Linked DNA regions of Mesorhizobium onobrychidis. The protein of the gene in region 2 interacts with the protein of the main gene of each other region in a pairwise test. Links are inferred from orthologs where the notes say so. Each region holds a gene or a part of one and is shown on either strand. Other genes may lie near its edges.

The links.
Region 1: the proteins of dhaK (region 2) and parE interact in binary tests that used the Escherichia coli proteins (3 or more experiments, as listed by UniProt). The link is inferred for Mesorhizobium onobrychidis from one-to-one orthologs.

Annotation. Positions count from the first base shown.
Region 1 is NZ_CP062229.1:3,983,099-3,998,397, reverse strand. The notes cover bases 7,183-10,069. They hold parE (DNA topoisomerase IV subunit B), read left to right. Parts: upstream 7,183-7,543; coding sequence 7,544-9,595; downstream 9,596-10,069. Other genes in these bases: IHQ72_RS19840 (DUF2336 domain-containing protein), read right to left, coding at 9,758-10,069; IHQ72_RS19850 (GGDEF domain-containing protein), read right to left, coding at 7,183-7,276. Also shown: IHQ72_RS19875 (molybdopterin-binding protein), read left to right, coding at 1-374; IHQ72_RS19870 (hypothetical protein), read right to left, coding at 420-1,400; glycine cleavage system aminomethyltransferase GcvT, read left to right, coding at 1,801-2,901; glycine cleavage system protein GcvH, read left to right, coding at 2,910-3,278; gcvP (aminomethyl-transferring glycine dehydrogenase), read left to right, coding at 3,296-6,106; more of IHQ72_RS19850, read right to left, coding at 6,110-7,182; more of IHQ72_RS19840, read right to left, coding at 10,070-10,879; IHQ72_RS19835 (MaoC family dehydratase), read left to right, coding at 11,132-11,584; IHQ72_RS19830 (HpcH/HpaI aldolase/citrate lyase family protein), read left to right, coding at 11,588-12,469; IHQ72_RS19825 (MFS transporter), read right to left, coding at 12,531-13,991; IHQ72_RS19820 (TetR/AcrR family transcriptional regulator), read left to right, coding at 14,124-14,756; IHQ72_RS19815 (flavin reductase family protein), read right to left, coding at 14,789-15,299. UniProt on the Escherichia coli protein: Topoisomerase IV is essential for chromosome segregation; it is the principal protein responsible for decatenating newly replicated chromosomes. It relaxes supercoiled DNA.
Region 2 is NZ_CP062229.1:180,050-195,299, forward strand. What follows is about bases 6,360-9,197. They hold dhaK (dihydroxyacetone kinase subunit DhaK), read left to right. Parts: upstream 6,360-7,204; coding sequence 7,205-8,191; downstream 8,192-9,197. Other genes in these bases: ptsP (phosphoenolpyruvate--protein phosphotransferase), read left to right, coding at 6,360-6,734; IHQ72_RS00875 (hypothetical protein), read left to right, coding at 6,743-7,168; IHQ72_RS00885 (DUF2259 domain-containing protein), read right to left, coding at 8,587-9,197. In the rest of the region: IHQ72_RS00830 (carbohydrate ABC transporter permease), read left to right, coding at 1-529; IHQ72_RS00835 (carbohydrate ABC transporter permease), read left to right, coding at 526-1,476; IHQ72_RS00840 (hypothetical protein), read left to right, coding at 1,473-1,679; IHQ72_RS00845 (ABC transporter ATP-binding protein), read left to right, coding at 1,683-2,795; IHQ72_RS00850 (ABC transporter ATP-binding protein), read left to right, coding at 2,788-3,807; dihydroxyacetone kinase subunit DhaL, read left to right, coding at 3,837-4,439; dihydroxyacetone kinase phosphoryl donor subunit DhaM, read left to right, coding at 4,436-4,825; IHQ72_RS00865 (HPr family phosphocarrier protein), read left to right, coding at 4,847-5,149; more of ptsP, read left to right, coding at 5,133-6,359; more of IHQ72_RS00885, read right to left, coding at 9,198-9,366; IHQ72_RS00890 (propionyl-CoA synthetase), read left to right, coding at 9,531-11,438; IHQ72_RS00895 (acyltransferase family protein), read left to right, coding at 11,572-12,654; IHQ72_RS00900 (polysaccharide biosynthesis tyrosine autokinase), read right to left, coding at 13,032-15,250. UniProt on the Escherichia coli protein: Dihydroxyacetone binding subunit of the dihydroxyacetone kinase, which is responsible for the phosphoenolpyruvate (PEP)-dependent phosphorylation of dihydroxyacetone via a phosphoryl group transfer from DhaL-ATP.

The DNA.
Region 1 (15,299 bases), 3.8 Mb from region 2 along the record:
GCATCGCCAAATGGACCGGCACGCCGCTGTCGCTGGTGCTGGATCAGGCGGTGGTCAAGCCGCAGGCGCGCTACGTGATGTTCCATTGCCTCGACACGATCGACCGCAGCCTGTCCGGCGACATCAAATACTACGGGTCGATCGACCTGATCGATGCCCGTCACCCGCAGACGATCCTTGCCTATGGCTTGAACGGCAAGCCGCTGCCGGTCGAGAACGGCGCGCCGCTGCGTGTCCGCGTCGAGCGCCAGATCGGCTACAAAATGCCGAAATATCTCCGCAAGATCGAGCTGGTCGACGGTTTCGCTAATATCGGCGGCGGCAAGGGCGGCTACTGGGAGGACAATGGCTACGACTGGTACGGCGGCATCTGAGGCCATAGCTCCGCCATTTCCGATCAGTGTTTTAGCGCTTTTTGCTCAAGCGACCTTGTCGATCAGCGGCTTGAGCACCGGATGGATTTCCGGCGAGGCATGCTTGATCAGTGTCAGCAGCGCGCGCTCGTTCTCATGCAGCGGCCGGTCGCTGCCGATGCGCTCAGCCAGCCACTTCGCCTCGCTGGCGTCGATGGTTTCGGCGCGGCGGGCCAGCGCCTCGGCTGCCTTGTTCTTCGATTCCCATTCGGATTCGATATCGCCCGGCGCGCGATAGGCTTCCATGATGCCGGCGAGACCGCCCGATACCATGCGGCCGAAGAAGCCGCCGATCTCCGGATCGGCCTGATCCAGGAAAGAACCCCGGCGCAGCGCCACGGCAGGCATCGGCGCTTCATAGCCGGCCGAGCACATGACGAAATTGGCGATCGCCTTGACGAGCAGATCATTCCACGACGGATCGTTGTTGGCTGCCGCGGTCCGCTCGTTGATCTTGAACAGCATCTCGGCCTCGGCGCGGGTGATAGCAATGTTGCCGTCGCCGCCATGGGCGTAGAGAATGCGGCGCAGAAGCTCGACCTCGGCTTTGGCGATCAGGCCGGGAACCAGCTTGCTGCCGTGCATCAGCGGCCCCTTGCCGTCGATGACGGCATGGGCGACCTGCTCCAGCGCATAGGCGCAAAGCCCGTCCGGCGAGGATTTCGCCTTTTCCAGCACATGCACCAGCAATTCGAGTTCGGTCCGGCTGTCGACCATGCCGTCGCGCGAAATCGCTCGGACCAGCCAGTCGGCATTGTCCTGCGAGATATAGCCCGCCGGCTTTTCCTGATGAACGATGAAGTCGGTGACGGCTTCGATGAAAAAGTCCGGCCATTCCGCGCATTTGTGCTTGGCCGTTGCGTCGAGCGCAAACAGCGCCTCGGCCTCGCCGCGCGTCACCACACCATCGCAGAACACTTCGCGACGCAGCATGACGACATCCTCGGCCGTGATGCGGTCCTTCGAGGTCATGATCAATCCGCCCATTTTCGTTCCCCGTCCAAACGTCGTTTGGACCCGATATATCGGCAGTGTCTTGAGAAACCGGCAAACCGCGTGGTTAGCGAAGACTTGTCGGTAAGGTGTCGCTGGCAGGTGACAAGGTGTCGCCCACAGGCTATGGATGAAGAGTCGAGGGCTCAAATTGAGTCCTACCTGTTTGCGGGAGAGAGCAGCGAGAGCTGCCGCCGAAGGGGAAATCGCCCGAAATCTCTCAGGCAAAAGAACCGTAGACGGGAAAGACACTCTGGAAAGTCGGGGCTTGCCCCCGCGCCGAAGGTGTAAGCGCTGCCGACAGAGTTACGGGGCGCGAGTCTCTCAGGCTTCAGACAGAGGGGCACGGACTGGTCGCCATTCGCGGCCGATTGCGTGCGACTCTGGAGATGACATGACGGGCGACGACACCAAACACCTTCCCCTCGAAGACCTGCACGTGGCCGCCGGTGCGCGCTTTGGCGCCTTCGCCGGCTGGTCGATGCCGCTGACCTATCCGGCCGGCGTGATGAAGGAGCACCTTCATACCCGCGAACATGCAGGGCTGTTCGACATCTCGCACATGAAGCTGTTCGAGATCAGTGGCTCGGGCAGCGTCGCGCTTCTGAACCGAGCCTGCCCGTTAGACGCCGGCGCGCTTGAGATTTCCCAGTCCAAATACACGTTCTTTCTCAATGAAGCCGCCGGCATTATCGACGATCTGATCGTCACCAGGCTTGGCCAGCAACGCTTCATGGTCGTCGCCAATGCCGGCAATGCCGAAGCCGACGAAAAGCAGTTGCGCGCCCTTGCCATGGATTTTGAGGCAAAGGTCGACGCACTCGACCGCGTCTTCCTGGCGATCCAGGGCCCGGAAGCCTGGGCCGCCTTGTCCCGCGCCGGCATTGAAACCGGATCGCTGCTGTTCATGCACGGCTTTGAGCCCCGCGAAAACTGGTTCATGAGCCGGTCGGGCTATACCGGTGAAGACGGATTCGAGATCGGCCTGCCGGAAACGGACGCGCGAAATCTCGTCGCCAAACTGGTCGAGGACGAGCGCGTGATGTGGGTTGGGTTGGCCGCCCGCGACAGCCTGCGGCTCGAAGCAGGGCTGTGCCTGCACGGGCTGGACATCACGCCTGAGATCGACCCGGCCAGCGCCGGGCTGATGTGGGCGATCCCAAAGGAGGTTCGCGCCTCGGGCGCTTTCATGGGCGCCGACGCATTGCGTTCAATCCTGGAGCGCGGCCCGGCGCAGAAACGCGTCGGCCTGAAGCCGGAAGGCCGCCAGCCGGTGCGCGCGGGTGCAGCCCTTTTCGACGCCGACGGCAATCCCGCCGGCCACGTCACCTCCGGCGGCTTCGGCCCCTCGGCCGCCCATCCGGTCGCCATGGGTTATGTCCAGACGTCGCTGGCCAAACCTGGCGCAAAACTCTTCGCCGACGTTCGCGGGACCAAAATCCCGGTCGATATCAATCCCCTGCCCTTCACGCCGCATCGCTACCGCAAAGGATGAACCTTCTCATGGCAAAAACCTATTTCACCGAAGATCACGAATGGCTCCGCGTCGAAGGCGGTGTCGCCACCGTCGGCATCACCGACTACGCACAGGAGCAGCTCGGCGATCTCGTCTTCGTCGAATTGCCGGAGCTTGGGAAAAAGCTGGTCAAGGGCGATACGGCCGTGGTGGTCGAATCCGTCAAGGCGGCATCGGACGTCTATGCACCGGTCGACGGCGAGGTCACCGAGGCCAACACCTCGCTCTCGTCGGACCCGTCTTTGGTCAATTCGGCAGCGACCAGCGACGGCTGGCTGTGGAAGATGAGGCTGGCCGATGAAAGCCAACTCGAAGGTCTCCTGGATGAGGCCGCCTACAAAGCCCATATTGGTTGATAGAAGGACCAGGAAAGATGACTGCAGCACCCTACTCCTTCTCGGCCCGCCATATCGGCCCCGGCCTCAATGACGTCAGAGCCATGCTGGCGACGATCGGCGTTCCCTCGGTCGAGACGCTGATCAGCCAGGCTGTGCCGAAATCGATCCGACTCGACCGGCCACTGGCCTTGCCGGCCCCGGCGAGCGAAGCGGAGGCGCTGGCCGAGCTTTCAGCGACAATGGCGAAAAATACAGTTCTGAAAAGCTTCATCGGCGCCGGCTACCACGGCGTCCAGGTGCCGCCGGTCATCCAGCGCAACCTGTTCGAGAATCCGGCCTGGTATACGGCTTACACGCCCTACCAGGCCGAGATCAGCCAGGGCCGGCTCGAAATGCTGTTCAATTTCCAGACGCTGGTCACTGAGCTGACCGGCCTGCCGGTTGCGTCGGCCTCGCTTCTCGATGAAGCGACGGCGGTGGCCGAGGCGGTCGGTATTGCGTTACGCCATCATCGCGACAAGCGGACGAAGGTAGCGCTGGCCGGCACGCCGCATCCGCAGACGCTCGACGTCGTGCGCACCCGCGCCGAACCGCTCGGCATCGAGGTCGACGGCGACACCATCGACGACAACACTGCAGCACTGCTGGTCTCCTGGCCCGACACGTTTGGCGTCTATGGCGACCACAAGGCGGCAATCGACAAAGCCCGCGCCACCGGCGCGCTGGTCGTCTTCATTGCCGATCCGCTCGGGCTGACGCTGACCGACGCGCCGGCAAGGCTTGGCGCCGACATCGCCGTCGGCCCGATGCAGCGCTTCGGTGTGCCGATGGGCTTTGGCGGGCCGCATGCCGCCTATTGCGCCGTTTCCGACAGGCTGACGCGGCTGATGCCCGGCCGCCTTGTCGGCCAGTCGACCGACAGCAAGGGCCGCGCCGGCTATCGTCTTGCGCTGCAGACGCGCGAACAGCATATCCGCCGCGACAAGGCGACCTCCAACATCTGCACCGCGCAGGCGCTGCTCGCAAACATGGCGACGGCCTATGCGATCTGGCACGGCCCTGTCGGGCTGCAGGCGATTGCCGGCCGAATCCATTCATTGGCCAACCGGCTGGCAACCGGTCTCACCGCGTCAGGAATTTCGGTGCTTGGCGCAAGCCGCTTCGACACGGTGACGGTGGAAGTGAAAGGCAGAGCCGGCGCAATCGCCGCCGCTGCTGAAAAGACCGGCCGATTGCTGCGCGTCATCGACGCCGACCACATCGGCATCAGCTTCGACGAGACCTCGACCGATGCCGATCTGGACGCCATCTCAGCACTGTTCGGCGCCGAGGCAGGCGCTGCTGGCACCAGCACCACTCCGGGCAAGCCACGCGGTAAGGCGTTTCTCAGCCAGCCGGTCTTCCACGAAAACCACTCGGAAACGGAGATGATGCGCTTCTTGCGCCGGCTGGCCGACAAGGACCTGGCGCTCGACCGCGCCATGATCCCGCTCGGCTCCTGCACGATGAAGCTCAACGCCGCCGCCGAGATGATGCCGGTGAGCTGGCCAAGCGTCGCCAATCTGCATCCATTCGCGCCGGCCGAGCATTCGGCGGGCTATCGCGCGATGGTCGGCGAACTGGAAGGCTGGCTGTCGGAGATCACTGGCTTCGATGCGGTAAGCCTGCAGCCCAATGCCGGCAGCCAGGGCGAGTATGCCGGGCTGCTCGCCATTCGCGGCTATCACCGCTCGCGCGGCGAAGGCCACCGCACCGTCTGCCTGATCCCGTCATCCGCGCATGGCACCAATCCGGCGAGTGCGGCGATGGCCGGCATGAGCGTCGTCGTCGTGCGCTGCACCGAGGATGGTAATATCGATATGGACGATATGAGTGCCAAAGCCAATGAGCATTCCAAGAATCTCGCCGCGCTTATGTTCACCTATCCCTCGACGCATGGCGTATACGAGGAAGGCGCGCGCCATCTCTGCGCCCTCATTCACGAGCATGGCGCCCAGGTCTATTTCGACGGCGCCAACCTCAACGCCTTGGTCGGCCTCGCTCGCCCCGGCGACATCGGCGCCGATGTCTGCCACATGAACCTGCACAAGACCTTTTGCATCCCGCATGGCGGCGGCGGTCCCGGCGTCGGCCCGATCGGCGTCAAGGCGCATCTGAGACCGTATCTGCCCGGCCACGTCACCGAAGGCTCGGGTCATGCCGTGTCGGCCGCACCATTCGGCAGCGCTTCGATCCTGCCGATCACCTGGATGTATATCCGCATGATGGGCGCTTCCGGCCTCAAGCAGGCCACCGAGACGGCGATCGTTTCCGCCAACTACGTGGCGACGCGGCTCGCGCCGCACTTCCCGCTCCTCTACAAGGGCAGGCACGATCGCATCGCCCATGAGTGCATCCTCGACACCCGCGTGCTCAAGGAGAGCTCCGGCATCAGCGTCGACGATATCGCCAAGCGGCTGATCGATTATGGTTTCCATGCGCCGACCATGTCGTTTCCGGTGGCCGGCACGCTAATGGTCGAGCCGACCGAGTCCGAGCCCAAGAGCGAACTCGATCGCTTCTGCGAGGCGATGATCGCGATATCAGGCGAGGCAGCCAAGGTGGCGAAAGGCGAATGGCCCCTGGCCGACAACCCGCTGGTCAATGCGCCGCATACCGCGGCCGAGGCGCTGGCCGGCCAGTGGATCCATCCCTATTCGCGCCTGGAGGCGGCCTACCCGGCCGGTGATGCCGACACATCAGCCAAATACTGGCCGCCGGTGTCGCGCATCGACAATGTCGCCGGCGACCGCAACCTCGTCTGCTCCTGCCCGCCGCTGTCGGAATATCTGGGGGCGGCGGAATAGCAATCAGGCAGAACGCAAGGCCGGCGCGTCGGCCTTGCTCGTCTTCTGGGCGACGACGCGATTTCGCCCGGCGCGCTTTGCCGCATAGAGTGCGGCGTCGGCTTCGGCCAGCACACGGTCGAGACTGGTCCCATCCGTCCCGCCAAAGCCGATGCCGCCACTGACTGTGCTGCGCAACGGACCAAGCTGGGTGGCCACGACTTCCGTGCCGAAGGCGACGCTGATCTTGCTCGCAATGTCGTAAGCCTTCTCTTCAGTCATCCGCGACATGACGAGGACGAATTCCTCACCGCCCAGCCGGAAGGCGTCGACTCCGGTCCTGGCATATTTCCTGATGACAGCGGCGAAGCGGCGCAGAACCTGATCACCGACCGGATGACCGAATACGTCATTCGTTTTTTTGAAATGATCGAGGTCAAACATGGCGACGGACATGAACGGGCCGAAAACCCGCTCACCGTAGAACGCCGTCAACGCCCGCCGGTTCATCAGCCCGGTCAATGGGTCGGTCATGGTCTCGGCCTTCAATTCGATCTGCGCCTGCAAATGGTGCAGGGAGAGCGTCAGTGCCCCGAGCCCAGTCATGCAGGCGACCGCCACGACGGAATTCAACCGTTCGGCCCAGTTGTCGGGTGCAACGCCGAGCACCCAATGGCCCTCGACCAGCAGGACCGCGCCGCAAAGCACGAAGGACAGCGCACAGACGCCGCTCAGGAACGATACGACCAGCAATATCCGGCGATCGTGACCACCTTTGATCCAGAACATCACCCCGATAAGCGAGAGCAGCGCCGTTACCGTCGCGTAGGTGACGATGAAGCCGACGCCATCAAGGCCCAGCGACGTCGCGCCTGCGCAAACCGCCATCGCAGCCACGGTCGGCAAGATGGCGCGCCTGTAGTCGCGCACGCCGAGATACTGCATGGCCGACAGGCAGAGGGTCAGGAAGCCCAGGCTGAGAAGCGCAAGCACAATCTGGCAAAGCCACGGGCTGGGATGCCTGGCATAATGCCAGAACAAGACCACATGCGCGACGAGCACGAGAATGCCGCAGGCCACCGTCAGCACAAAGCGTGCCTGTGGCGCGGTGAACCAGATCGCAAACATGGTGAGGCTGAGGCACGTGCCCGACAGCGCCGCCGCGAGCAGGAGCGAACTGTAATCCAACATGCGCTAGCAGCAGCCTTTTCACGGGTTCTGCCGCATTCTAGGCCAGCGGCAGTGGACGGATACCGTTTTTCGGCCAACCTTCGGACGTAACCTTCGGACAAGGTTTACAAAGCGTCGATGCCCTCGACCCATTTCCGCCGCTTGGTTGTCGGATGGTTTTGCGGTAAGAGGCTCTATCCTCGAACGTAACAGGAACCTCCGTCGCCTGCCCGCAAAAAGCGTGGCAGTATCGGGTGGTGATTCGCAGCATCGGAATCCAGGACCAGCATGGACGACAGTAACGATCTTTTCGGCACTTTGGACAAGCAGCCGCAACCGGTTCGCGCAACCGCGCGCCCGGCCGACCCGCTGGTGCAGGCGGCGAAGCGCCCGGCATCCCGCGACGGCAGCGAGAGCTACAGTGCCGCCGACATCGAGGTTCTGGAAGGGCTGGAGCCGGTGCGGCGGCGACCCGGCATGTATATCGGCGGCACCGACGACAAGGCGATGCACCATTTGTTCGCCGAGGTCATCGACAACGCGATGGACGAGGCGGTCGCCGGCCACGCAACCTTCATCGATGTCGAGCTTTCCGCCGACGGATATCTGGCGGTCACCGATAATGGCCGCGGCATTCCGGTCGATCCGCATCCGAAATTCAAGAAGCCGGCGCTCGAAGTCATCATGACGACGCTGCATTCCGGCGGCAAGTTCGACAGCAAGGTCTACGAGACCTCGGGCGGCCTGCACGGGGTCGGCGTCTCCGTCGTCAACGCGCTGTCAGACCATCTCGAGGTCGAAGTCGCGCGTGGCCGCCAGCTCTATCGCCAGCGTTTTTCGCGCGGCGTTCCGGTGACCGGTCTGGAGCAACTCGGCGAAGTGCACAACCGGCGCGGCACTAAGATCCGCTTCCATCCCGACGAGCAGATCTTCGGCAAGGGTGCGGCATTCGAGCCGGCGCGGCTCTACCGCATGACGCGCTCGAAGGCCTATCTGTTCGGCGGCGTCGAGATCCGCTGGACCTGCGATCCGTCGCTGATCAAGGAGAAGGACACGACGCCGGCCAAGGCCGAGTTCCATTTTCCCGGTGGCCTCAAGGACTATCTGAAAGCCTCGCTCGGCGACGAATTCCAGGTCACCCGCGAAATCTTTGCCGGCAAAAGCGACAGGCAAGGCGGCCACGGTTCGCTCGAATGGGCGGTGACCTGGTTCGGCGGCGACGGGTTCCTCAATTCCTACTGCAACACCATCCCGACCGGCGAAGGCGGCACGCACGAGGCCGGCTTCCGCAATGTTTTGACACGCGGCTTGCGTGCCTATGCCGATCTGGTCGGCAACAAGCGCGCTTCAATCGTCACGTCGGAAGACGTCATGATCTCGGCGGCAGGCATGCTGTCGGTGTTCATCCGTGAGCCGGAATTCGTCGGCCAGACCAAGGACAGGCTGGCGACGATCGAGGCGATCAGGATCGTCGAGACCGCCATCCGCGACCCCTTCGATCACTGGCTGGCCGACAATCCGCAGGAAGCCTCGAAGCTGCTCGAATGGGTGATCGCACGTGCCGACGAACGGGTGCGCCGCCGCCAGGAAAAGGAAGTGTCGCGCAAGAGCGCGGTGCGCAAGCTGCGCCTGCCCGGCAAGCTCGCCGACTGCACGCAGAATGCCGCGGCCGGCGCAGAACTCTTTATCGTCGAGGGCGATTCGGCCGGCGGCTCGGCGAAACAGGCGCGCGACCGCGCCAGCCAGGCGGTGCTGCCGCTGCGCGGCAAAATCCTCAACGTCGCCAGCGCCGGCAACGATAAACTTGCCGGCAACCAGCAGATTTCCGACCTGATCCAGGCGCTTGGCTGTGGCACACGCTCGAAGTACCGCGATCAGGATTTGCGCTACGACCGGGTCATCATCATGACCGACGCCGACGTCGACGGCGCCCATATCGCTTCGTTGCTGATCACTTTCTTCTATCAGGAGATGCCGAGCCTGGTCCGCGGCGGCCATCTCTACCTGGCGGTGCCGCCGCTCTACTCGATCCGGCAAGGCGGCAAGGTCGCCTATGCCCGCGACGATGCGCACAAGGACGAACTTCTGCGCACCGAGTTCACCGGGCGCGGCAAGGTTGAAATCGGCCGCTTCAAGGGGTTGGGCGAAATGATGGCCGCCCAGCTCAAGGAAACCACCATGGACCCGAGAAAACGCACGCTGCTCAGGGTCGATGTGATCGACGCCGAGGCGGCGACCAAGGATGCGGTCGACGCGCTGATGGGCACCAAGCCGGAAGCCCGCTTCCGCTTCATCCAGGAACGTGCGGAGTTTGCCGAGACGGAAGTGCTGGACATCTGAGCGTCTTCTGCTCGGCGAACCGCAAACGGGCGGCCGTCACTGTTGCTAGGCAGTATGTGGCTGGCATCACCGAGCGAAGCGAGGCGGCCGACATGTCGCAGATCGCAGCCTCTCTGTGGATTATCGCCGCGATCGAGGATTTCCTGGATTTTTCGCGAAGGTCTAAGCCGCAGCGATCGCCAGCGCATGGCCACGCGCGTTTTCGCGCAGCGCATCGAGATGGATCGATTTGACCAATCCGGCGAGACCGCCTTCGGCGGACTGCCCGCCCAATTCCTTCAGCATTAGCCAACTGACTTCCTGGACGCCGGCGAGGCGCTTGCCATTGGCGACCTCGCGCCAGATCTTTAGCGCGCGCAGGATGATCGCGTGCGTGGCCGCGGCAAGGCCGGCGCTGCGGAACAGCGCCTGCAGCGCCACGTCATGCCCGCCGGCCAGCAAGGCCCTCACCCGTTGTTCGGATTGCTGGCTGAGCGCGACCAGCGCCGAGCCGAAGAAGTCGACCTTGCCATGCGCGATGGTGCGAATGATGAAGCTTGCGGTCAGGTCGCCGCGCAGGCGCAGATGCTCGATGAGCGCCGCATGTTCCTCCTGGCGCGTGCCTTCGATCAGCGTCATGGAAGCTTTGACGCAGGCGTCGCGCATGACGCGCTCGGTTCTGGCACGGCCCATCAGCGCCACCACCAGCGGCGAGCCTTTAAGCGTTTCACCAAGTTTTATCAGCAGCATATGCCGGCAGTCGGCAGGCAGGCGCGCATCGGAAATCAACGCTTCGCGCACCGAAGGCAGATGGCCATGGCGTTCGGCGATACGGCGGAAGCTGAGCGAAGCGATGTCGGCGCCGCTGTTGGCGAGAAGCGTGGCGCAGGCTTCCGGCTCGCCGATTTCGGCGATCGCCGCTGCGACCGTCAGGGAGACACGCGCACGATCGGCGATCAGTTTCTGCGTCGCCTTTTGGCCACCGGCAACGCGGTCGATCAGATCGGCATCGGTGAGCATCGGCGAACGTGCCAGCACCAGGCTTGCAACTTCCGGTTGATCGGACGCCAGCGCGCTGATGATCTGCAGCGGCGCGTGATGGCTCATCGACAGCGCTTCTGCAATCGCCAGCCGCACTTTCGACGAGGCATCGTCGAGCAGCAGCGTCAGCGCGGCCTCCGCCGCGCAGCGGTCCTCGAAAGGCAGATCGGCATTGATGTAGGCGCGAGCCAGAGCGCCTGCCGCAGCGGCGCGCTCCGAAACCCTCGCCGTGTAGATCCATTTTAGGAAATGCGAAACAACCATGCCGTCCGCTGCGCCCCTAACCCGAGTCCGTTCCCGCCCCGGTGAAGACCGTAGGCAGAAATGGTTTACGAACGGTTCACCATGTTTGTTAACTGGCTTGCGAGCGCGGCATGCAGCGCCTATCAACCCTTAGGGCGACGTGCGTCCATTCGGACGCACAAAGTACGCTCTAACACTTTGAATCTTCGCATCGTGCTTTCCGAAAAATCGATTCCGATTTTCGGGCCGATGCGGCCGCGGAGGACATCGACCATGGCCGGGCTTTATCTGGAAGAGTTCGTCGTCGGCCATATCTTCCGGCACACGCTGCGGAAAACCGTCACTGAAAGCGACAACATGCTGTTTTCGGTAATGACGCTGAACCCGCAGCCGCTGCACATCGACTTCGACTTCGCCGCCAAAAGCGAATGGGGCAAGCCGCTGGTCAATTCGCTGTTCACGCTGGGCCTGATGATCGGCATTTCGGTGAACGACATCACCGTCGGCACCACCATCGCCAATCTCGGCATGAAGGAGACGGTGTTTCCACATCCGGTCTTCCACGGCGACACGATCCGCGTCGAGACGACGGTGGTGTCGGTGCGCGACTCCAGGTCGAAGCCGGACCGCGGTATCGTCGAATTCGAGCACCGCGCCTACAATCAGAATGACGTGCTCGTTGCCAAATGCACGAGGCAGGCGATGATGATGAAGAAGGCGGCCTGACCGATGCGCTCGCTGCTGTTCGTTCCCGGCGATTCCGAAAAGAAGCTGGAAAAGGCGTTTGGCGCGGGCGCCGACGTGGCCATCGTCGATCTTGAGGATTCGGTAGCGCCACAAAACAAGGCCTTGGCACGCGACATCGCCTCACGCTTCATCACCGAACACAGGCATCAAACCAGATCCGCAATCTATGTCCGCATCAACGATCTCTCGACCGGCCTGACCGATGACGATCTGGCGGCACTCGTGCCAGTGAAACCCGACGGCATCATGCTGCCGAAGTCGAACAGCGGCCAGGATGTCCAGCATCTCTCGGCAAAGCTTAGGGTGCACGAGGCCGAAAACGGCCTGCCGGATGGTGCGATAAAAATCCTGCCGATCATCACCGAAACCGCTGCCGGCGTGCTGGCGGCCGCGACCTACGCCAACGCAAGTGCGCGGCTTGTCGGCGTGACCTGGGGTGCGGAAGATCTATCGGCAGCAATCGGTGCGCGCACGGCGCGCGACGAGAATGGCCGCTACGCCGATGTGTTCCGCTTCGCCCGCACCATGACCATCCTTGCGGCGGCTGCCGCGGAAGTCGCGGCGATCGACACGGTTTTTCCGCACTTTCGCAACATGGCCGGCTTCGAGGCGGAATGCGCCGAGGCAGAGCGCGACGGCTTCACCGGCAAGATGGCGATCCATCCGGTGCAAGTGCCGGTCATCAACGCCGCCTTCACGCCGTCGGCTGAGGCGGTGAAACACTCCCTGGTCATCGTCGAGGCATTCGAGGCGGCTGGAAATCCCGGTGTCGTCGGCATCGATGGCAAGATGTACGACCGGCCGCATCTGCGGCTGGCAGAGCGACTTCTGGCGCGAGCCAGAGCGGCAGGGATTCCGGCCTAGAGCGGGCTTTCTGCGGGATATGCTAACTTTGGGGTGTCCTATAACTCGCCGGCAGCAGAGGTCATTCGGGTAACTTTCTCGGCAGCCAGAGCCACGCGATGATGCCAGTTGCAAGCGTCAGCAGACCGCCGGCGCCGACCGCGACATGTAACCCGGTGAGGAAGGCTTCGTTGGCCCGCACGATAATTTCAGGGTCCGACTGATCGAGTGTTTCGTTGAGCGTGCCGGCCACGCCGGGACCCAACAGCCGGAAGCTCAGCGCGGCCAACGATCCGAGCAGGGAAATTCCCAGCGCGTTGCCCAGTTCGTTGCTGGTCTCGGCGATCGAACTCGCCGCACCGGCTCGTTCGACAGGAACGGCCGACACTGCTATCTCGGCCACCAGGCTAAAGGATAACCCAAATCCGACGCCAGCGATCATGGCCGAGGCGATGAAGGCCGCGATTCCGACCTCGGTGGTCGTGAACAGCAGCAGGAGGACGCCGACGCTGATGAGCAGATGTGTGGCAACAAGGGCAGTTTTGCGGCCTATCCGCTCCACGATGCGAGCGGTGCCCACGCAAGTCGCCGTTAGCACGATCGCGCCTGGCAACGTCAGCAGCGCAGCATTGAAAACATCAAAGCCCAGCACCGATTGCAGATAGATGCCCGACAGATATCCGGTAGCCGACCAGACAACCAGCGTAAGAAGGCCGGTTAAGATGGCGATTGAGAAAATGGGGTCCCGGAATAGGTCCAGGTCGAGCAGCGGGTAGTCAACCCTGCTCTGTCTGCGCACGAACAGCCCAAGGGCAAGGATGCCGACGATCCCGATGGTCAACAGTGTCGGCGTGAAGCCATGGGCCGCCGCGCTCTTGAGCGAATATGTGAACAACAGGATACCTGCGAAGGACAACATGAGGCTCACGAGATCGATTCGCCCGTAGGTAGTCGAACGCACCTCCTGCAGCAGTACCGGTGCAGAGATCAGGAAGCCGATCACGACGGGGACATTGATCAGAAACACGGCGCCCCATTCGAATTGCCGCAATAGCAGCCCGCCGATGACGGGCCCGATGGCGAAACCAGCCGCAAAAGTCGCCGCGAAAATGCCGATCGCCTGAGCGCGCGTTCGCGGATCGGGGAATAGGGAGCTCACGATCGCCAGCCCGGACGGCAATAGTGTCGCGCCGCCCAGTCCCATAACGGCGCGCGAGGCGATCAGGCTTTCAGGCGTTTGCGAATAGGCTGCGCCGAGCGATCCAGCACCGAAGACCATCGCGCCGATCATGATCAGCTTCAGCCGCCCGTAACGGTCGCCGATATTGCCGAAGGCGATCAGCAGCGACCCAACCACGAAACCGTAGATGTCGAGAATCCAAAGTGCTTGGTCGGCGGTCGGCGTGATGGCCGAGGTCACACGCGGCATGGCGAGATAGAGTATCGAGCCGTCCATAGCTACGAGCAGGACCAGGGGCAAGACGGCCATGAGGCCCAACCATGCCCTGCGGTCGGTCGGGCGTGCAAGTGAAGTATCGGTCATAAGGCACACAAATCCTCTGCGTACGGCATGCTAAGGCGTGCCGCTTCGGCCGCCGGGGGGAAGGCCGGCGGATGGTTGCGATCGAAGAGCGAACTCTATATACTTCAGGTAAGTTACTTTTGGTACATAGCCATGTCAAGCACACCGAAAAATAGCGAAGCCACGCAGAGACGCGTTCGTCTCAGTCGCGAGCAGCGACTAAGCCAGCTCCTTGAGGTGGCGAGGTCGCTGGTTCGCGAAGAAGGCACCGACGCGTTGACGCTGCCGCGCCTAGCCGAACGGGCCGGTGTCGCCAAGCCGGTGGTCTATGACCATTTCCGGACGCGCAACGGTTTGCTGACCGCCCTCTATCAGGATTTCGACGCGCGCCAGACGGCGCTGATCGACGCCGCGCTTGAAGGAAGCGCTCCGGGTTTGGAGGAGAAAGCTTCTGTCATCGCATCGTCCTACGTCGAATGCGTGCTGGCCCAGGGCCGTGAGATCCCCGGCGTGCTGGCCGCGCTGGCAGGCTCGCCTGAACTGGAGACCGTCAAGCGCGACTACCAACTGGATTTCATCGAGAGGTGCCGGAAGGCGTTGGCCCCGTTTACAGGGCCAAGGGGGATCATGCAGGCCGGTTTTTGGGCGATGTTAGGCGCAGCCGACACCTTGTCCAATGCTGCCGCGACAGGAGAAATCACCGCTCAACAGGCGCAGGACGAACTTTACGAGACGATCGTTGCAATGATCGAGAGAAGCAATCGTCGACGCATGCCTCACAACTAAGAAGTTAGAGTTCCACCCGATTCCATCGGGGATCAGGTTCTAACCTTCCCCCAGCGAGGCCGGCTCATTGAAAATATCTCGCTGACGCTGGCATAGTCCATATAGCCGAGACGGCCGACATTGCCCGCCTTGACGATATCGAACATGCCGTCTTTCAGAAATGCATCATCGATATGCACGCCGACGACTTCGCCGGCAACGACGACAGCGCCGGTCAGCCTCCCGTCCAGCGCCTTTGGCCGCAAGATTTCCGTCACCCGGCATTCAAGCGCCGCGGGCGCCGCCGCCACGCGGGGTGCCGCAACCAGCCGCGACGGCGCCATGGTGAGATCGGCATAGTCGAATTCGGTCACGCCGCGCGGCGCATCGACCGCCGTGCGGACCATTTTTTCAGCAAGATCGCGGCTGACGAGATTGGCGACGAACTCGCCTGTTTCTTCGGCGAAGGTGGCGCTGTCCTTCTCGCCTTCGGACGAAAACCAGACGATGAAGGGCCGCGTCGAAAACGCATTGAAGAAGGAATAGGGGGCGAGGTTGACCTCG
Region 2 (15,250 bases):
CGGCAATTTCTGGCGCTTCCTCTACGAGCCGCAGATCGGCCTGTTCGCCTATGCCATCTCGTTCGTCACCGGCATTCCGGCAACGCAGATCGGCATGCTCTCCAACGTGTCGCTGGCGCCGTGGTCGATCGTCATCGTCGACACCTGGATGTGGACGCCTTACGTGATGCTGATCTGTCTCGCCGGCCTGCGCTCGATCCCCGAATACATCTACGAGGCAGCCGAGGTCGACCGTGCGTCCAACTGGCGGCAGTTCTGGTCGATCACGCTGCCGATGGCGCTGCCCTTCATCATGCTGGCGGTGCTGTTTCGCGGTATCGAGAACTTCAAGATGTTCGACATGGTCAACCTGCTCACCGGCGGCGGACCCGGCTCGACCACAGAAGTGGCCTCGATCACGCTGAAGCGGCAGGCCTTCGAAAGCTGGCGGACGGGCTATTCCTCAGCCTTCGCCATCATCCTGTTCGTTGCGGTATTTGGGCTGGCCAACATCTACGTCAAGGCGCTCAACAAGGTGAAGCAGAGATGAGCCTGACGTCAGCCCATTCGGTTGTCGCACCCTCGCCCACGTCGAAGCGTGTCGCCGGCACGATCATCGTGCTTTACGCGCTGATCTCGATAGTGCCGCTGCTGTGGATCTTCGCCACCAGCTTCAAGACACCGCCGGATTCGATCGCCTATCCGCCAAAGATCCTGTTCCAGCCGAGCCTCGAGGGCTACTGCAATTTGTTCTCGACCCGCACACGGCAGACACCGGAATACATCAACTCGCTGGGACCGGCGACGGGCGTCTGCGACGAGACAGTGCGCAAGCGCAACATGGTGATCGCCGGCCCGTCCAACTTCATGCCGCGCTTCATCAATTCGCTGATCATCGCCTTCGGCTCGACCTTCTGCGCGGTGTTCCTGGGCACGTTGTCGGCCTATGGCTTCTCGCGCTTCAAGGTGCCGCTGGCCGACGATCTCCTGTTCTTCATCCTGTCGACACGGATGATGCCGCCGATCGCGGTCGCTATTCCCATCTACCTGATGTACCGCGAGCTTGGCCTGTCGGACACCGCGCTCGGCATGATCCTGCTCTACACGGCGGTCAATGTGTCGCTCGCGGTGTGGCTGCTGAAGGGCTTCATCGACGAGATCCCGCGCGAGTACGAGGAAGCGGCGATGATCGACGGCTATACGCGGCTGCAGGCCTTCTGGCGCACCGTTCTGCCCCAGGCGACCACCGGCATTGCCGCGACAGCCATCTTCTGCCTGATCTTCGCCTGGAACGAGTATGCGTTCGCAGCACTGCTGACCTCGGGCACGGCGCAGACCGCACCGCCCTTCATCCCCACCATCATCGGCGAAGGTGGCCAGGACTGGCCGGCGGTCGCCGCGGGCACGACGATCTTCCTGGTGCCGATCCTGGTGTTCACCATCCTGCTTCGCAAGCAGTTGCTGCGCGGCATCACCTTCGGCGCGGTGCGCAAATGAGCCTGACCCAACCCGCAAAACGCAAGTCGCGCTGGCCGGCATGGGCCAGGCGCGGACTGATGGAGAATATCGCTACCGCGATCATTGCCATTGGCTTCCTGATGCTGTTCCAGCCCTTCGCGCTGTCGCTCTACACCTATTCCTTCATCACCATGCTGGCCGGCACGGCGATGTTCATCATCGTCTCGAAGTTTCCGGAGTAGACGATGGCGGAGATCAGGGTCGAGCATCTGAGAAAGGCATTCGGCGATTTCGTCGCCGTGCAGGATTCCAGCTTCGTCGTCGGGGATGGCGAGTTCTTCGTCATGCTGGGGCCGTCGGGTTGCGGCAAGACGACGACGTTGCGCATGATTGCCGGGCTCGAACTGCCGACCGGCGGCAAGATCCTGCTCGGTGGCGAGGACGTCACCATGCGGCGTGCCCGCGAGCGCGACATCGCCTTCGTCTTCCAGTTGTTCGCGCTCTATCCGCACATGAATGTGCGTAAGAACATCGGTTTCCCTTTGCTGGCGCAAGGCATGCGAGGCATCGAAATCCGCCAGCGCGTCGAAGAGACGGCGAAGCTGTTGCGCATCGACCATCTGCTCAACAAATCGGTCTCCGGCCTTGCCGGCGGTGATCGCCAGCGCGTCGCGCTCGGCCGCGCCATCGTGCGGCGGCCAAAATGCTTCCTGATGGACGAGCCGCTCGGCACGCTCGACACCGAATTCCGCGATCTCATGGTCCATGAGTTGCGCGAACTGCACAACCGCATCCGCGCCACCACGGTCTACGTCACGCATGACCAGATGGAAGCGATGTCGATGGCCGACAAGATCGCGGTTATGAACCACGGCGTCATCGAACAGTTCGGCACGCCGCGCGAAATCTACGACCGGCCGGCGACCATGTTCGTCGCCGATTTCATCGGCTCGCCGCCGATGAACTTTCTCGGCTTTGGCGGCGGGCTTTCAAAGGGTGCCAGGGAGATAGTGGTGCAAGGTGCCAAGGTGGCAGTGCCGGAGGTGCGCGAGGACATCGCGCCGGTCGACATGGCACTCGGCATCCGGCCGGAACACATCCGCTTCGACGACGCTTCAAAACTGCGCGGCGCCATCTATGGCACCGAATATCTCGGCACCACGCAGATCGTCGCGGTGGAGACCTCCGGCGGCATCATCAAGGCTCGGGTCCCGGCCGAAATCCGGCTCAATGCGGGCGATCATGTCGGCCTGGTGCTGAGCAGCGCTCGGCTGTCGCTGTTCGAGAAGGGCTCCGGACGCGCGGTGCGAACCGCAATCCATGACGGCGCCACGCAGGGAAGAGCGCATCATGGCTGACGTGCAGATCAAAGGCGTGACAAAAGCCTTCGGCGAGCATGTCGCCGTGGACACTCTCGATCTGCACGTCGCCGACGGCGAATTCGTCGTGCTGCTCGGCCCGACCGGGGCCGGCAAGACGACGACGCTCAGACTTATCGCCGGACTGGAACGGCCTGATACGGGCTCAATCTATATCGGCGGCCGCGATGCGACAATGTTGTCGCCGGCCGAGCGCGACACCGCCTTCGTCTTCCAGCAATATTCGCTCTATCCGCATCTGTCGGTCTACGACAATTTGGCCTTTCCGCTGCGCTCGCCGGCGCGGCGGCTGAGCGAGGACGCGGTGCGCCGCCGCGTCGAGGATGTGGCCAAGATGGTGCGTATCCACCACAAGCTGAACAGCCGCTCCACCAAACTTTCCGGCGGCGAGATGCAGCGCGTCGCCATCGGGCGCGCCCTGGTGCGCAAGCCCTCGATCTATCTGATGGACGAGCCGCTGTCGTCGCTCGATGCCAAGCTGCGCGCCGACCTCCGGCTCGAGCTCAAGCGCATCCAGGCCGAGCTCGGCGCCACCATGCTTTATGTCACGCACGACCAGATCGAAGCGATGACGATGGCCGATCGCATCGGCATTCTCGCCGACGGCGTGCTGGTGCAGATCGGCACGCCACGCACCATCTACTCGGAGCCGGCAAACCTTCATGTCGCCGCAAGGCTCGGCCAGCCGGCGATCAATCTGTTGCCGACCGGCCTGCTGCCGGATGGCGATATGCCGGCGGGAACCAAAACGATCGGCGCGCGTACAGAACATCTGTCGATCGGCAAGGCATCGAATGGCCCCGCCGACGGCGTTGTTAACTGGGTCGAACATTTGGGCGACCAGAACCACCTGCATGTGACGGTGGGGAGCAGAAAGCTGGTGACGCTGACCGACCCCGACATCCAATTGGAAAAGGGCGACAGGGTGATTATCCGCTACCGGGCGCCGCTGTTCTTCGACCAGGCCGGCAATAGGATTGCAAACCGATGAGCGCTGGGACGATGGTCAAGACTGGGACGATGGACAAGGTTGATCTGAAGACACTGATATCCGTCACCGCCGACACGATTGCCGCCCACGCGGACGAACTGACCGCGCTCGACCAGGCGATCGGCGACGGCGACCATGGACTGAACATGAAGCGCGGCTTCGAGGCAGTGCGGGCGGAGGCCGAGGGGTTTGCTGCAAAGCCATTGCCGGAGGCGCTGAAGGCGATCGGCACCAAGCTGGTGATGACGGTGGGCGGGGCATCGGGACCGCTGTTCGGGACGCTGTTCATGGCGCTCGGCAAGGAGATTTCCGCAGAGCCGGACCGCGCCAATCTTGCTTTGGCTTTCGGCAAGGCAATCGAGGCGGTGGCAGCCAGGGGCAAGTCGCAGGTCGGGCAAAAGACCATGCTCGACGTGCTGCAGCCAGTGCATGAGGCGCTGTTGCAGGGAAAGACGGCAGCGGAAATCGCCGACGTCGTGGACCGTGCAGCCGATGCCACCGTGCCGATGAAGGCATTGCGTGGACGCGCTTCGTTCCTTGGCGACCGCTCGATCGGCCATATGGATGCCGGCGGGCGCTCGGTCGCGCTTCTGGTGCGGGCTGTCACTGAGACCATCGAGGGGCACGCATGAGCAATGTCGGCATCGTTATCGTATCGCATTCACCGCTGGTCGCCGAGGGCACGGCCGACATGGTGCGCCAGATGGTCGGCGACGAAGTGCCGCTTGCATGGTGCGGCGGAAACGGTCATGGCGGGCTGGGAACCAATGTCGAGGCGATCATGGGCGCGATTGACAAGGCCTGGTCGGAGGCGGGTGTCGCCATACTTGTCGATCTTGGCGGCGCCGAGACCAACAGCGAGATGGCGGTCGAGATGATCGGCGAGCCGCGCGCGCACAAGATCATCGTCTGCAATGCGCCGATCGTCGAGGGCGCGGTGATGGCGGCGACGGAGGCGTCCGGCGGCGCTTCGCTCAGGGAAGTGGCGGCGACAGCACACGAATTGTCGCCATCGTGAATGAACAGGAATTTTGACTCAATGTCCGCATCCGCCGAAGCCACCGTTCTGATCACCCATGAGGTCGGCCTGCATGCGCGCCCTTCGGTGAAGTTCACCAAGCTCGCCAAGAGATTTTCGGCTGAGGTCGAAGTGGCGCTCGCCGCGAACGGGCCGTGGCTCGACGCCAAGAGCATCGTCAAGGTGATGGCGGCCAAGGCGCCGAAAGGCACGGTGCTGCATATCCGAGCGAGGGGTGACGGCGCCGGCGAGGCGGTCGGCGCGCTGGTCGAGCTGGTGCGGCGCGATTTCGACGAGGGCGTAGACCATGCCCGAACCGCTTAGGCTGCAGGGGATTTCGGCTTCGGCCGGCTATGCCGAAGGGCCGCTGTTCAACCTCGATCCGGTTGTCGCGCGCTATGGCCGTAAGGCGACCGCCGCGGACGAGAGGCTCGCGCTCGAAACGGCAATCAAGGCAGCGACAGGCCGGCTTGCGACGCTGATCGAAGCGACCAGGGGCGACGCCGCCGACATTCTCGAATTCCAGCTCGCCATGCTGGATGACGATGCGCTGACCGGCCCGGCCTTTGCCGCGATTGCCGCCGGCCAGCCGGCCGATGCGGCCTGGCGGCAAGCGCTCGACGCCGAAATTGTAGGCTACGAAACGTCAGACCAGGATTATTTCCGGGCGCGCGCCGCCGACATGCGCGACATCAGAGACCAGGTGCTGCGCGCGCTGACCGAGGACAGCGACCCTGCGGCGCCGGCAGGCGCTATCTTCTACGGCGAGGACATCGCGCCGACGCGCTTTCTCGAAACCGACTGGAGTTCCGGCGGCGGCATCGCACTGAAAGCGGGCAGTGCCGCCAGCCATGTCGCCATGCTGGCGCGCTCGCGCGGCGTGCCGATGGTCGTGGGGCTTGGGGCAGTCGGGCTCGGTGCTTCGCCGGCTCATCTTGCCGGCGTCGCCCTGCTTGATGCCGAGCATGGCGGCATCATTTTGGCGCCATCAAGGGCAGAGGTCGAGGCGTTCCGGCGATCATCGTCGTCTTTCGCGGCGCGTCGCGACAGGGCGGAAACTTTTTTGGCCCGGCCGGCGGTGACGAAAGCCGGCACGGCGGTGCGGGTGCAGGTCAGCATCGCCGATCCGTCCGATGTCGACAACATCGATGTCTCGACCTGCGACGGCGTCGGGCTGATGCGAACCGAGTTCCTGTTCGGCAAAACGCTGCCGGACGAGGAAACGCAGTATCGCGCCTACCGCAAGGTGCTCGAATGGGCTGAAGGCAGACCGGTGACCATTCGCACCGTCGACGCCGGCGGCGACAAGCCGGTGCCAGGCTTCACCGTGGCGGAAACTAATCCGTTCCTTGGCCTGCGCGGCATCAGGCTGTCGCTGGCAAGACCGGAGGTTTTTCGGCTGCAGATCAGGGCGCTGCTGCGCGCCGCCGCGCATGGCAATCTGAAGGTGATGTTCCCGATGGTCGCCGTTAGGGACGAGTATGAACGTGCCGCCGCGCTCTTCGCGGAAGAGCAGGCCGCGCTTACCGCGCGCGGCGTCGCGCAAAAAATGCCGCCGCTTGGCATCATGGTCGAGGTGCCGTCGGTGGCGATCGCTCCTGAGGCTTTTACCGAGGTCGCCTTCTTCTCGATCGGCTCGAACGACCTTACGCAGTATGTGATGGCGGCCGCGCGCGACAACGCGTTGGTTGCGCATCTCAATTCGATCAGGCATCCGGCCGTGCTTCGGCTGATCGCCTCGGTTGCGGCGTTCGGCCGCGTGCAAAGGATTCCGGTCAGCCTATGCGGCGACGCCGGCGGCGATCCGGCGGCAATCCCGGCGCTGATTGAGGCCGGCCTGCGCGACCTTTCCGTGGTTCCCGCCCAGCTCGCAATGGCCAAGGCGGCCATTGCGGACGTTTCGATCTAGGCACCGGCATGGCCGACAAGACACCTGAAGCCGGCTCCGAAGAGGCGATCCGCGCCTATAAGACGATCTTGTCGCAGGTCCTCGACCAGCGCCCGTCCGGGATGCGCCAGCGCCTCGCCGACGCGTTGGGCAAGCATCGCAGTTTCGTCACCCAGATTTCCAGCCCGGCCTACTCGATCCCGATCCCGTCAAAACATTTGCCGGCTATTTTCTCCGTCTGCCATTTCAGCCCGGCCGAACGCGACCATTTTCTAGCCGCCTACCATCAGGCGCATCCCGGGAAAATGTCGGTGGCATCAGGCATGCGCAAGACGCGGCATGTCTCGCTGATCGTTCCCGATTTCGGCGACGACAAGCAGAATGCGGCGCTCGATCGGGCGGTCAACGATTTCATCCAGAAGATCACCAGCATCGCCGGCAAGGGCGGGACATAGTCGCGCCAAGTTCAGCTATTTCGGGAGGAGACGGCCATGAAGAAGTTTCTAAATTCTGTGGACACGGTGCTGACCGAAAGCCTCGATGGCTTCGTTGCCGCCCATGCCGACATACTGGCGCTTGGCGACGAGCATAAATTCGTGCGCCGCAGGACACTCAAGCCCGGCAAGGTGGCGCTGATCTCCGGCGGCGGCTCGGGCCACGAACCGCTGCATGGCGGGCTGGTCGGGCACGGCATGCTGGATGCCGCCTGCCCCGGCCAGGTGTTCACCTCGCCGACGCCGGACCAGATGCTGGCAGCCGCGGAAGCAGTCAACACCGGCGCCGGCTGCCTGTTCATCGTCAAGAACTACGAGGGCGATGTAATGAATTTCGAGATGGCCGCCGAAATGTCGGAGGGCGTGATGCAAGTGGTGACCAATGACGACGTCGCGGTCGAGAACTCCTCCTACACCACTGGCCGGCGCGGCGTTGCCGGCACGCTGGTGGTCGAGAAGATCGTCGGTGCCGCAGCCGAGCAAGGCATGGCACTGAAGCCGTTGAAGGCGCTCGGCGAGCGCGTCAATGGCGCAACGCGCTCTATGGGGGTTGCGCTGACCAGTTGCACCGTACCGGCCGCCGGCAAGCCGACCTTCGATATCGGCGACGGCGAGATGGAATTCGGCGTCGGCATCCATGGCGAACCCGGCCGCCGCCGCGACGCGTTGAAGAGCGCCGACGCCATCGCCGAGGAGATCTGCGCGGCGATATCAGGCGATCTCGGTGACAGGGCAAAAGGCCCGGCGCTGCTTTTCGTCAACGGCTTTGGCGGCACGCCGCTGATGGAGCTCTACCTGATGTACAACAGTGCCCGGAAAATCTTCGAGAAAAACGGCGTGACGGTCACTCGCTCACTGGTCGGGTCCTATGTGACATCGCTCGACATGGCCGGCTGTTCGATCACGCTGACCATGCTCGACGACGAGACGACCGCATTGTGGGACGCGCCGGTACATACGGCTGCGCTGCGCTGGGGGATGTAGCACACGGCCAATGCCGCGCTGCGGCTTACCACACAAAGCGGCGGTCAAGAAGCAAAGCCCGCTTCGGTCTGCGAAGCGGGCCTTTGCAAGGAATCCCAAAGACAGTCGGTGACAATACTGTCATGCGCTAGGCCGAGCATTGTCAGGCCAGTGTGGTGGAGTTAGGCACAATGTTGCTTTTCCTTTACCTTTGGTAAGGTAAGAAAATCCGGCAGGTTTTTGGAGGCAGAACATGCGTTACAATTGGGATCGGGCGCCGACCGGTTTCGAACGTCACAGAAAGGTGCTGGCCGCCGCTTTGCTGATCGCCGGCGGTGTCGGCATCATGCTCGCGGCGCTGCCGCTTTAGATCCGCATTTGAGCGCAAGCAGGCGCTTTTCAACGCACCTGGCCGGTCACGGCGATAAAGCGGCGTCCCGTCCTTCAAATCCCTGACTGAAGCGTTGCACGAGCACGGCAAGCACAGCCGGTTTGCCGTCCGGGGTGAATGCATAGGATTCCGACAGGCTGTAGGAAGTCGGACAATTCCTCGAGCCGGGCACAGCCTTGTCCTGATGCAGCAGTTTGAACGCCTTGCCATCCAGTCCCTGCAGCGTCAGGCGGAAACCGAGCCCCTTGCCTACTGTGGCGCCTTGCTGCGTCTCGTCGAAGCTTGACGAGCAATCCGTCGTGCTGTCGGCCAGGAACTGGTCGAGCTGGATGCTAGAGATGCCAAGCACGTCATAGCTCGGTGAAAGCCATTTCTGCGAAACCTGCTCGAGGCGAGCAATATCTTGGTAGCCGACCATGTCGTCGGGAAAGGTGAACCTGTCCACAGCCGTCCGCTCGCCGCGCGGCGCGATGGCATATCGGGCGAGGATCGGTGCCGCCTGCGCGGCAGCCTGTGCCCTCGCCTGATCGAGAGTGAGCGTCGCCTCCTCGGTTTCGTCGACGATGCGGATCGGCTTACCACCGACGAATCCATCGGTGCGCGTGTCGATGATGTCGATCTCCGACCAGCCCGAATCCGAAGCGCCGGCGTCGAGCGTACCGTATTGTTCGAAGGCGAAGTAGCTACCGTCCGGCGAAAAGCCGATAATGCGCCGTGCCGCCGCATCGCCGGCCTGAGCGGCGGAAGCGACCACCAACAGCATCGCCGCCAAAACGGCAGATCCAACCTTGCACCGCAACTTCATTGCGACTTGCCCCCAATTATGACCCAGATTGCAATTATGACCCGAGACCATCGTGCCGGCTATTTGCGACCAGGGCGAGAACGCCAAACGACGAAATTGCACATGCTTGCAAAAACAGCATACGCTATTTCAAAGGCAGCAAACATTCCTGGGGAGTAAGCTGGATGGCGTCACGCTACCACGAGGTCTATGACGGCTGGAAACGCGACCCGGAAAAATTCTGGGCGGATGCGGCCAAAGCCATCGACTGGTTCTCACCGTTCGACACGGTCTTCGATCCGAATGCCGGCGTCTATGGGCACTGGTTTGGCGGCGCCTCCTGCAACACCTGCTTCAACGCCGTCGACCGCCATGTAGCGGGTGGCCGCGCCGATCAGACCGCGCTGATCCATGACAGCGCGATTTCAGGCACGATCAGGAAATTCACCTATGCCGAACTGAAACGCGAGGTGATCGCGCTGACGTCGGTGCTGAAGAACCGCGGCGTCCAAAAAGGCGATCGAGTCATCATCTACATGCCGATGGTGCCGGAAGCGGCCTTCGCCATGCTTGCCTGCGCCCGGATCGGCGCCGTGCATTCGGTCGTTTTCGGCGGCTTTGCCTCGCACGAGCTCGCCACGCGCATCGACGACGCCAGGCCGAAGCTGATCATTTCCGCCTCTTGCGGCCTGGAGCCCGGGCGCGTCGTTGCCTACAAGCCGCTGCTCGACACGGCGATCGAGATGTCGCGGCACAAGCCCGAGGCCTGCCTCATCCTGCAGCGCGACCAGCTGCGCTGCGAGCTCAGGGAAAACCATGACATCGACTATGCCGACGCCGTCGCCCGCGAGCGGGCCGCGGGCGCCAATGTCGACTGCGTTCCGGTGCTCGCCACCGATCCGCTCTACATCATCTACACGTCCGGAACGACCGGCCAGCCCAAGGGCATCGTGCGCGACAATGGCGGCCACATGGTTGCACTGAAATGGTCGATGGAGAACGAGTTCGGCGTCAAGCCGGGCGAGGTGTTCTGGGCGGCTTCCGACGTCGGCTGGGTGGTCGGCCATTCCTACATCGTCTACGGCCCGCTGCTGCATGGCTGCACGACCGTCCTGTTCGAGGGCAAGCCGGTCGGCACGCCCGACGCCGGCACCTACTGGCGGGTGATCGCCGAGCATGGAGTCGTCGCGCTGTTCACCGCGCCCACCGCCTTCCGCGCCATCAAGGGACAGGACCCAAAGGGCGAATTCGTCCCGAAATACGACCTGTCGAAATTCCGCACGCTGTTCCTCGCCGGCGAGCGCGCCGATCCGGAAACCATCAAATGGGCGGAGCAGAAACTGAACGTGCCGGTGATCGACCATTGGTGGCAGACCGAGACCGGCTCGCCGATGACGATCAACCCAGCCGGATTGGGCCTGCTGCCGGTGAAATATGGCTCGCCCGGGGTGCCGATGCCCGGCTACGACATTCGCGTGCTCGACGATGCCGGGCACGAAATCCCGCGCGGCACGTTGGGCAATGTCGTAGTCAAGCTGCCGCTGCCGGCCGGCTGCCTGCCGACGCTGTGGAACGCCGATGACCGGTTTCGCCAAGCCTATCTCGATGAATTCCCCGGCTTCTACAAAACGGCGGATGCCGGCATGATGGACGAGGACGGTTATTTGTTCGTCATGGCCCGGACCGACGACATCATCAATGTCGCCGGCCACCGGCTGTCGACCGGCGCCATGGAGGAGGTGCTGGCCGCGCATCCCGACGTTGCCGAATGCGCCGTCATCGGCATCGCCGATGCGATGAAGGGCCAGGTTCCGCTCGGCTTCGTGGTGCTGAATGCGGGTGTCGCGCGTGACAGCGGCGCCATCGAGGCCGAGGTCGTCACCCTGGTGCGCGAGCGGATCGGCCCGGTCGCCGCCTTCAAGACGGTGGTGACGATCAAGCGCCTGCCAAAGACGCGCTCCGGCAAGATCCTGCGCGGCACCATGCAGAAGATTGCCGACAAGGAAGGATGGACGATGCCGGCGACCATCGACGACCCGGCCATTCTCGACGAGATCACTGCGGCGCTCAAAGGGCGCGGCATCGGGCTTTAGTTGCTTTCGGAGCGCGGCAGGCGGATCGCGGCGTCGGACGAATTCACGAATTCATCCTGCACTGCAATCGTCTGTTGTGCAATGCAGCAATAGCCCTTAAACTTTGCGTGGGGGGCCATTCCGAAGGCACGGCATGGCTCAGCAAAAAACCACATTCGGCGGCATCGACATCCTGCGTTTTCTCGCCGCCGTCCTCGTGATGTTCTACCACTACGGCTTCTGGGTGTGGGCGTTCCCCGAGGGCGTTTCGGCGCGCGCGACGGGCGGCATCCCGCCGCATCCGGAAATAGGCGGGCTGGTCCAATTCGGATGGGTCGGCGTCCAGATATTCTTCGTCATCAGCGGCTTCGTCATCGCCTTCAGCGCCGAGCATTCGACACCGCTGCGGTTTTTCGAGGCAAGGGTGAAACGATTGGCGCCGGCCGTCTGGATCTGCGCGCCAGTCACCGCGATGGTGCTGCTTTTCGTCGATCTCAGTTGGCCGACGGACGCTGTCACCAGGCTCTTGCGCACCGCCTTGTTCGTTCCGTTCAACCCCTGGCTCGACAGCGTCTACTGGACGCTCGGCATCGAGATCGCCTTTTATGCCGTCGTCTGGATCCTGCTGCGGCTCGGCCGCTTCGATCTGATGGAAGCGGTGGCAGTTGCGCTCGGCGCGATCAGCACGCTTTTCTGGTGCCTGTACTATCCATTCGACTGGTCGGACCTTGCCGAGGCGCGCTGGCTCGACCTGCTCCTGGTGCATCACGGATGTTTTTTCGCGACAGGTGTGCTGCTCTGGCTGATGCGTTTCAAGGCAGTGACGCCCGCCCGCCTTGCCTTCTGCGCCTTGTTCCTGGCCGGCGGCGCGCTGCAGATCATCAGTGCTGTCGACGTCCGCAGCATCAAGGTCGAAGCCGCGATGCCCTACGCGCCGCCGATCGTCCTGTTTCTCGCTGCCATGGCGCTGATGGCGTGGTCATTACGGCTCGACCTGTCCTGGCGCGGCTGGCGTCGGATCGGGCTGATGACCTACCCTCTCTATCTGATCCATAATGTCGTCGGCGCGGCTATTCTCGGGGCCTTGATGCGCGCGGGAGTGCCATACCTGCTTTCGGTGGTCATCGTCGGGGCGACCATGATCGCCGCGAGTTGGCTGATTGCGATCGAGGCCGAACCGCGAATCCGGCTTCTGCTCGACCACACCGTCTTCCGCTATCGTCTCAAGGCGGCGTAACCGCGCCGGCGTGTCACGCCGGTTCCTGGCTGCAAGTCCTGCTGTGAATGTGCGGCGCGAACAATGGTGCCCACGCTTTTTGGCGCGGCATGACGACGCGACTTCCCAAGCGAGAATTATTTTCTATCGTGGATCACCTTCTGCAGTGGTGAGCCCTCTTTCCAACCGTGTCGACCCGGCGCGGTTCGGCGACCTCTCGGGTCAAGCGAGGAGATCGACCAGCACCAGAAGCGACATTCCCGCCGACCATGTCAGCTTCATGCGCAAAGCTGCTGATCATGGTCTGTTCGAGGGCATTCGTGCGCCAGCATCAGGCTCGGCATCGGTCTCGCCGCGCAGGACGACGCTGTGCTCAACATTCGTTCTGGTATACCGCCTCAGGTGTTTGCCTTCGTCCGCGCTTCCGATTTTTCCAGATAGTAGCTCGAATATCTGTCGAAGAATTTTTCCGAGCCGCCGATCGATCCATACTTCGCCAGCTTCTTCAAATCGACTTTGTTCAAGACGACGCCGACGATCTTGTTGGCGATATAGGATTCCGAGCTCAGTATGGATTGCACCATCGCACGCGGCGTGCGCCCCCACTCGGTCACGAGCACGAAGCCGTCGGCAAGCGGGGCAAAGGCCTTGGCATCCACCACCGGTCCGAGCGGCGGCAGGTCGACGATGATGTATTCGAAGGTTTCCTTGGCGTTGTCGATGAAACGCCGCATTCCGGCCGACGACAGAAGCTCGCTAGTGTGCGAGAAATGACCGCGCGGGACGGCCGGGACGATCGCCAGCTTCGTCTGCCGGTCGATCTTGCCAACGGACTGCCAGGTCTGCCCACTCACCACCGCTTCCATAAGGCCTTGCTCGGCCTCCATGCCAAGGCTGCGGCTGAGGCCGGGGTTGCGCAGGTCGCCGTCCACCAGCAGGGTTTTCGACCCGTTGGCGGCAAGCAGTCCGGCCAGATTCGCCGCCACGGTCGACTTGCCCTCGCCGGGAAGGACCGAGACTACGCCAATGACCCGGCTGCCTTGCCCTTCCATCACGACGTCGAAGGCAATCTTGGCGCTGCGGAGCGTTTCGGAAAACATCGATGCTGGAGCGTCGATGCTCACCCGCATGCGCGCGCGCCTTTCAGCGGCCGACGGTGATTGAGCGGTTCTGACGTCCGCCTGACCGTCATCGCGCCTGTCGTCCTTGACGACCTTGCTGCCGATGATCGGCAGGTAGCCGAGGAATTTGAGGCCGACGCGATCGCGAACGTCTTCGCCGGTCCTGAAGAACCGTTCCCTGAATTCATTCAGGCCGCCAACCCCGGCTCCCATCATCACGCCAAGAACAAGCGAAAGTCCCAGCACTATGGACATGCGCGGGGTTGCCGCGGACTTCGGCAGCGTCGCGTCGGAGATGACGCGGATCTTGCCGACCGGGAAGGATTGCTGCTGGGACGCTTCCTCGTAGCGGCCAAGGAACGTCTGATAGAGCGTCGAGAGCGCGGTTGCCTTCTGCTCCAATTCGCGCAGCTTGACCTGCGACTGGTTGTCGATGGAACTCTTGCCAGCCGCTAACGCGACATTTGCGCGGAGCGCCGTCTCGCGTGCGAGAGCGACTTCGTATTCGTTGCGGTAGCTTTCGGTCAATTGCTTCAGCTCGCCGAAAATCTGCGCCGAAATGTCGGCCTTTTCCTTGGCAAGTGCGACGGCCTGGGGATGCTCAGCCCCGAAATTGGCTTCGATATCCTGCTGCCGCTTGGCGACAGTGAGATAGCGGGTCTTGAGCGTTGAAATGACCGAGTTGCTCGGCTGGTCGGCGGATATGGCGGCGTCCCTGAATGCGTTGTCCGAACCGCTTTCGACGATCGACTTGTATTGCTGGTAGCGGGCGCTGGCGCGGGCGGTATCGGCCTGCGCCTCAATGAGCTGGCCGTTGAGGTCCGACAGTTGCTTGTCACTGATCAACTGGCCGTCATCGACGGCCAGCCCATGTTCGGCCCTGAACTTCTCGACGGCGAGCGCCGCTGTCTGGGAACTTTCGCGAAGCTCCGTCAGCCGGCCCTGCAGCCAGACCGCCGCCCGCTCGGTCGCATCGAAGCTCGCATCGAGCTGATCCGCGAGATAGGCGTCGGCATAGGCTTTGGTGACCGCGGTCGCAAGTGCGGGGTCCGTCGCCTGGTAGGCGATGGAGATCACATAGCTTCGACCAATGCGCTCGGCTTGCACCTCGTTTTGCAGTTTGAGGATAGCGTAATCGCGGCGTGACGACGCAACCATCGCGTCACGCGTCGCCGGATCAAGCTGAGTAACGTCGGTAGTACCCACGGCGGGACTGGGACGGAAATACCGGACCACGCCGCGCACAAAATCGGCAGCCTTCGACACGGCCGACGTCGGAGGGTCCATGAAAGCGTCGTTCTGATCGAGCTTCTGCCTGTCGACGACCACCGCCGCCAGCCTCGCCGAGTGGAGAATTTCGATCTGGCTGAGAATGGCGGAGTCTGTCTGCATGCTCACCGACGCCGCCGAGACCTCGTCAACGACCTTGTTCAAGCCTTCATCGATCAGCACGCGGCTCATTGCCATATAGGTGGGAGGCGTGGTCTGCAAATAGA